One region of the Amycolatopsis sp. NPDC104587 genome, then DNA from elsewhere that is predicted to be linked to it. Evidence: predicted binding sites of a transcription regulator. Region 1 holds the regulator's gene; the other holds the start of a gene.

Region 1 (3,199 bases):
GCCGCGCCGGACCCCGACGAGGAGCCTGTGGAGCACGCGGGCCCCTCGCTGGGCGAGTCCATTGTGGACGACTCCGTCGTGGTGGTCTCCGGCGTGGAGAAGGAGCTGGCCGAGCGCACCGCCGACCTCCAGCGCCTGCAGGCCGAGTACGCCAACTACCGCAAGCGCGTCGAGCGTGACCGCGAGGCGGTCGTCCTCGGCGCGAAGGCGACGGTGGTGAACGACCTGCTGCCGCTGCTCGACGACCTCGAGCGGGCCGAGCAGCACGGTGACCTCACCGGGGCGTTCAAGGCCGTCGGCGACAAGCTGATCACCGGGCTCCAGCGCGCGGGGCTCGAGTCGTTCGGCGCCGAGGGCGAGGCCTTCGACCCGAGCGTGCACGAAGCCGTGCAGCACAACACCTCGCCCGACGTGGCGGGCCCGACGGTCACCGTGGTCATGCGCCGCGGGTACCGCTTCGGGGACCGCGTGCTGCGGGCGGCGCTGGTCGGCGTGACCGACCACGAGCCCGGCGCGGCCCCGGTGGACCCGTCCGTCGGTGGCGAGCTGCCACTCGACGGGCGCCTCGATGACCAGCAGCAGTAAGCAGTATCCGGTTCCAGTGGGAGGAGGAGACGCCCGATGAGCGCACGGGAATGGATCGGCAAGGACTTCTACCGTGAACTGGGCGTCTCCTCCGACGCCACAGCCGACGAGATCAAGAAGGCCTACCGGAAGCTGGCCAAGGAGAACCACCCGGACGCGAACGCCGGCAACGCGGAGGCGGAGCAGAAGTTCAAGGCCGTCTCCGAGGCGTACGGCGTGCTGTCCGACACGGCCAAGCGCAAGGAGTACGACGAGGCACGGCGGCTGTTCGGCGGCGGCGGGGGCGGGTTCAACTTCCCCGGTGGCGGCGGCACCGGCAGCTTCGACGTCGGGGACATCTTCGGCCAGGCCGGCGCCGGGCAGCAGGGCGGTTTCGGCGGGCTCGGCGACATCCTCGGCGGGTTGTTCGGCCGCGGCCGGACGACGGCGGGCGCGACGGCGAACCGGCCCCAGCGCGGGGCCGACGTCGAAACGGACGTCCGGATCGACTTCACCGAGGCGGTCAAGGGCGCGACCCTGCCGCTGCGGCTGTCGAGCCCGGCGACCTGCTCGACGTGCGGCGGCAACGGCGCGAAGCCGGGCACCTCGCCGCGGACCTGCCCGACCTGTTCCGGTTCGGGGCTGGTCAGCCGCAGCCAGGGCGCGTTCGCGTTCTCGGAGCCGTGCCGCGACTGCCGCGGCCGCGGGCAGATCATCGACGACCCGTGCCCCGAGTGCGGCGGCGAAGGCGTCAGCACGCGGACCCGCACGCTGACCGTCCGGATCCCGTCGGGTGTCGACGACGACCAGCGGATCCGGCTGGCCGGCCAAGGCGAGCCCGGCCGGGGTGGCGCGCAGGCGGGCGACCTCTACGTCCGGGTGCACGTGGCTCCGCACGCGCTGTTCGGGCGCAAGGGGCTCGACCTGACGATCTCCGTGCCGGTGGACTTCACCGAGCTCACGCTCGGCACCACGATCACCGTGCCGACCCTCGAAGGCAAGGTCTCGCTCAAGGTGCCGCCGGGCACCGCGAGCGGGCGGGTGCTGCGCGTGCGCGGCAAGGGCATCGCCAAGCGTGACGGCGCGCAGGGTGACCTGCTCGTCACCCTCACCGCGGCGATTCCCGCCAAACTGGACGACAAGGCGCGCGAAGCTCTGCAGGCGTACGCCGAGGCGATGGCCGGGCACGACCCCCGGCCCGAGATCACTGAGCTGCTCGAAGGCAGGTGAGTGGGATGTTCGGCGGGATTCCCCAGGAGGGGGACGAAGAGACCCCGGTGTTCGTCATCTCGGTGGCGGCCCAGCTGGCGGGGATGCACGCGCAGACGTTGCGCACCTACGACCGGCAGGGCCTGGTGTCCCCGGGCCGCACGTCCGGTGGCGGGCGGCGCTACTCGATGCGGGACATCGCGCTGCTGCGCGAAGTCCAGCGCCTGTCGCAGGAAGACGGCGTCAACCTGGCCGGCATCAAGCGCATCATCGAGCTGGAGAACCAGGTCGACGCGCTGCGGGCCCGCCTGCAGGAGCTGACCGAAGAACTGGCCGCGGCGTACGCGGCCGGGGAACAGGCCGCGGCGGCGGCGCACGCGTCCTACCGCCGGGACCTGGTTCCGCTGAACCCGCAGACCGCGATGGTGGTCTGGCGGCCGAAGCGCCGCTGACGTCCTGAGCACGCAAAGCCCTCCCCGGGTCTCCGGGGAGGGCTTTCGCGTTCAAGCCTTGAAGTTCAGCAGCTGCCGGACCTCGGCGGTCCGCGACTCGATGACGCGGCGGGCCAGGTCACGGGCGTCGGCGTTGATCCCGCCGGCGGCGCCGTTCTCGGTCTGGGCCAGCTCGACGGCGCCCTGTTGCTGGCCGGTCAGCACGTCCAGGTACTTGCGCGTGAACTCCGTGTCGTTCGTGGACTTCAGCGTGCCGACGAGGTCGGGCGCGGTCATCTTCATGCCGCCGTGGCCGGCGTGGACGTGCGGGTTCATGTCCATGCTCTCCGGCCGGTTCCAGGTGCGCAGCCAGCTCTTCATGGTGTCGACCTCGGTCTGCTGCGTCACCTCGATCGCCGCCGACAGCTCCTTCACCGGCGCCGGGAGCGGGCGCTGCTTCGCCAGCCGGACGATGTCGATGCCCTGCTGGTTCTGGGTGAGCAGCATCTGCAGGAACATCACGTCGGCGTCGTTGAACTTCGCCGGGGTCCACGTCGCGCTGCTGCCGCAACCGGCCAGCAGCAGCGCGACGACGACCAGGACCAGCCTCACTGACGCTGCCAGAGGGCCGGGGTGCTCGGCGGCTCCCAGCCCGCGATCGCCGTGTGCGGCTGGAGGCAGCGGTAGCTCACGCCGTTGTAGGTCACGACGTCACCGGCCTTGTACGCCGTGCCGGCCTTCCACGTTCCGCTCGACGGCGGGGTCGTCGTCGGGGGCGGGGTCGTGGTGGGCGGCGGGGTCGTGGTCGGGGGCGGCGTGGTGGTGGGCGGCGGGGTGCCGCCGCCACCGACCTGCAGGTCGATGCAGCTGTAGAAGGCGTTGGCCGTGTCGGAGATGTTCCAGATCGCCAGCACCTTCACCCGGCCGGAATACCCGGACAGGTTCACCGTGTGCTGCACGGTCGCGGGCGGCTGCTGGCCGTTGCCGTTGAACGA
Region 2 (3,199 bases), on a different contig from region 1:
CGTCCAGCGCCACCTTGGTCGCGATCTTCCGCAGCACCTTCGCGATCGTGCGGTTCGCGTCGCGCACGCCCGCCTCGCGGGTGTACTCGGCGGCGATCCGGCTGAAGGCGGCGTCAGTCAGGCTCACGTCGGCGACGCCCAGCCCGGCGCGCTCCAGCTCCCGGGGGAGCAGGTGGTCGCGGGCGATGGTGACCTTCTCGTGCTCGGTGTAGCCGTCCAGCGTGACGAGCTCCATGCGGTCCAGCAGCGGGCCGGGGATGGTCTCGAGCGCGTTGGCCGTCGCCAGGAACACGACGTCGGACAGGTCCAGCTCGACCTCGAGGTAGTGGTCGCGGAACGTGTGGTTCTGCTCCGGGTCCAGCACTTCGAGCAGCGCCGCCGTCGGGTCGCCGCGGTAGTCGGCGCCGACCTTGTCGATCTCGTCGAGCAGCACGACCGGGTTCATCGACCCGGCTTCCTTGATGGCGCGGACGATCCGGCCGGGCAGCGCGCCGACGTAGGTGCGGCGGTGACCGCGGATCTCCGCCTCGTCACGGATGCCGCCCAGTGCGACCCGGACGAACTTGCGGCCCATGGCCTTCGCGACGGACTCACCCAGCGACGTCTTGCCGACCCCGGGAGGGCCCGCGAGGGCGAGCACCGCGCCCGAACGCCGTCCACCGACCGGGCCGAGACCCGATTCGGCCCGACGCTTGCGCACGGCCAAGTACTCGATGATGCGTTCCTTGACGTCGTCGAGGCCGGCGTGGTCGGCGTCGAGCACGGCCCGCGCCGCGGCGATGTCGTAGACGTCCTCGGTGCGCTCGTTCCAGGGCAGCTCCAGGACGGTGTCCAGCCAAGTGCGGATCCAGCCGCCCTCGGGGGACTGCTCGGACGTCCGGTCCAGCTTGTCCACCTCGGCCAGCGCGGCCTTCTTCACGGCGTCGGGCAGCTCGGCGCCTTCGACGCGGGCGCGGTAGTCCGTGTCGTCGGTGGAGCCGTCGAGCTCGCCCAGCTCCTTGCGGATCGCCTCGAGCTGGCGGCGCAGCAGGAACTCCTTCTGCTGCTTCTCCATGCCTTCGGAGACGTCCTTGCGGATCGTCTCGGTGACTTCCAGCTCGGCCAGGTGTTCCTTGCTCCACTCGAGCGCCTTCTCCAGGCGCGTGGTGACGTCCAGCGTGGTGAGCAGCTCGACCTTCTGGTCGGTGTCGAGGTACGGCGCGTTGCCGGACAGGTCGGCGACCGCGGACGGGTCTTCGACCTGCTGGACGGCGTCCATCAGCTGCCAGCCGCCCCGCTGCTGCAGGATCGAGATGACGACGGCCTTGTACTCGGCCGCGAGGGGCGCGGTGCGGTCGTCGGTGGTCTCGGGGGCGTCCTCGGCGTGCACCCAGCGGGCGGCGCCGGGTCCGTCGGCGATCCGGCCGACGAGCGCGCGGCTCGTGCCGCGCAGCAGGACGGCGGCCTTGCCGCCGGGCACCCGCCCGATGCGCTCGACGGTCGCGACGGTGCCGTACCCGGCGTACTCACCGTGGACACGCGGCACGATCAGGACCTCGGCCTTGGCGGTGCCGGTGGACCGGATGCCGGGGAACGACGCCTGGCTCGGCGTCTTGGCCTGGGCGGACTCCACCGCGGCCCGCGTCTCGGTGTCGGTGAGGTCGAGCGGGACGACCATGCCCGGCAGCACGACGTCGTCATCGAGCGGGAGCACGGGCAGGAGGCGGGTGTCGGTCATGTGCACTCCTCGGGTAGTTGAGTCTGCCTAGCTCAACTCTCCGATGGGTATGTTTGTTTCCGATGGTGCGTTCGCCCACAGCGATCAGGGAAAGCGCAGTTCAGCGGGCTGGGCGGCGTGCGACGGCGCACCACGCGAACGGCCGGGTTTCGAAGTCCAGGACCGTCGGACGCTCGTCGGGGCGCCAGTCCGGCAACGACGTCATCCCCGGCGGCAGCAGCGGCCAGCCGCCGAACCAGGGCAGCAGCTCGTCGGCCGAGCGCAGCCACGCCGGGTTCGACGTGTCGCGGTAGGCGTCGATGAACCGGTGCACCTCGGCCGCGCGGTCCGGCGGCGCGTCGTCGCGGCAGGTGCCGTGCGTCAGCGCCAGCCAGCTGCCCGGCGCCAGCTTCGCGCGGTACTCCGCCATCAGCCCCGCGGGGTCGTCGGACGGGCCGACGAAGTGCATCACCGTGATCATCAGCAGGCACACCGGCCGCGCCCAGTCGATCAATGACGACGTTGTCGGGTCGGCGAAGATCTCCTTCGGCCGCCGGATGTCCCGCTCGACGAGCCCCGCCCAGTCCGACGCGCCCTCGCGCTCCAGGATCAGCCGCGAATGCGCGGCCGCCACCGGCTCGTAGTCGACATAGACGACCGACGCCCGCTCGCCGGGCGGCAGCAGGTCGCGGACGATCTCGTGCACGTTCCCCGCCGTCGGCACCCCGGAGCCGAGGTCGACGAACTGGCGGACGCCGGCGTCCATCGCGGCCGCGACGACGCGGTTCATGAACGCCCGGTTCTGCCGGGAGATCGGCCGGATCAGCGGCCACACCTTCTCGACGCGGCGGCCGAACTCGCGGTCCACCGCCCAGTGGTGGTTCCCGCCGAGGTACCAGTCGTACACCCGGGCCGCGGACGGCTTGTCGGTGTCCACCCCGGCGGGGGCGATCGGCGCGGTTTCGCTCATCCGCCGGGCTTCTCCGCGATGCCGCACCACGCGTACGGCCGCGCTTCCGCCTCGAGCGCGTTCAGCTTCCGGTCGGGCCGCCAGTCCGGCAGGTGCACGATGCCCGGCTCGAGCAGCGGCCAGTCGCCGAACAGCGGCTCGATCTCCTCGCGGTCGCGCAGCCAGACCGGGTTGCTCGTCTTCCGGTACTGCTCGACGAACCAGCGCAGGCCCGCCAGGTACTCGCCGCTCCCGTCACCCTCGCTCATCTGCGAAAGCGCCAGCCAGCTGCCCGGCGCGAGCGCGTCCCGGTAGTCCGCCAGCAGGCCGTGCGGGTCGTCGTCCGGCCCGACGAAGTGCAGCACCGCCGCCATGATCAGGCAGACCGGCTTGGAGAAGTCGATGAGCCGCTTCGTCTCCGCGGCGCGCAGGACGGCCTTCGCGTCCCGCATGTCCGCCTGGACGATGCCGGCCCAGTCGGTCGCCGCCTCCTCTTCGAGGATCAGCGTCGCGTGCGCGACGGCGACCGGCTCGTAGTCGACGTAGACGACCGT

The links. The regulator HspR, encoded in region 1, represses chaperone genes until heat shock. The targets are predictions, from matches to a motif close to ANNTTGAGTNNNNNNNACTCAANNT.
Region 2: the regulator HspR is predicted to act here: its motif matches at 1,732-1,756, upstream of lon (endopeptidase La).

The regions. Positions count from the first base shown of each region.
Region 1 is NZ_JBVJNO010000004.1:690,572-693,770, forward strand. It holds gene grpE (nucleotide exchange factor GrpE) at 1-585, shown strand, start outside; gene dnaJ (molecular chaperone DnaJ) at 622-1,794, shown strand; gene ACZ61C_RS15160 (heat shock protein transcriptional repressor HspR) at 1,800-2,225, shown strand; gene ACZ61C_RS15165 (DUF305 domain-containing protein) at 2,277-2,816, opposite strand; gene ACZ61C_RS15170 (lytic polysaccharide monooxygenase) at 2,813-3,199, opposite strand, start outside.
Region 2 is NZ_JBVJNO010000006.1:146,842-150,040, forward strand. It holds gene lon (endopeptidase La) at 1-1,717, opposite strand, end outside; gene ACZ61C_RS19445 (SAM-dependent methyltransferase) at 1,818-2,666, opposite strand; gene ACZ61C_RS19450 (SAM-dependent methyltransferase) at 2,663-3,199, opposite strand, start outside.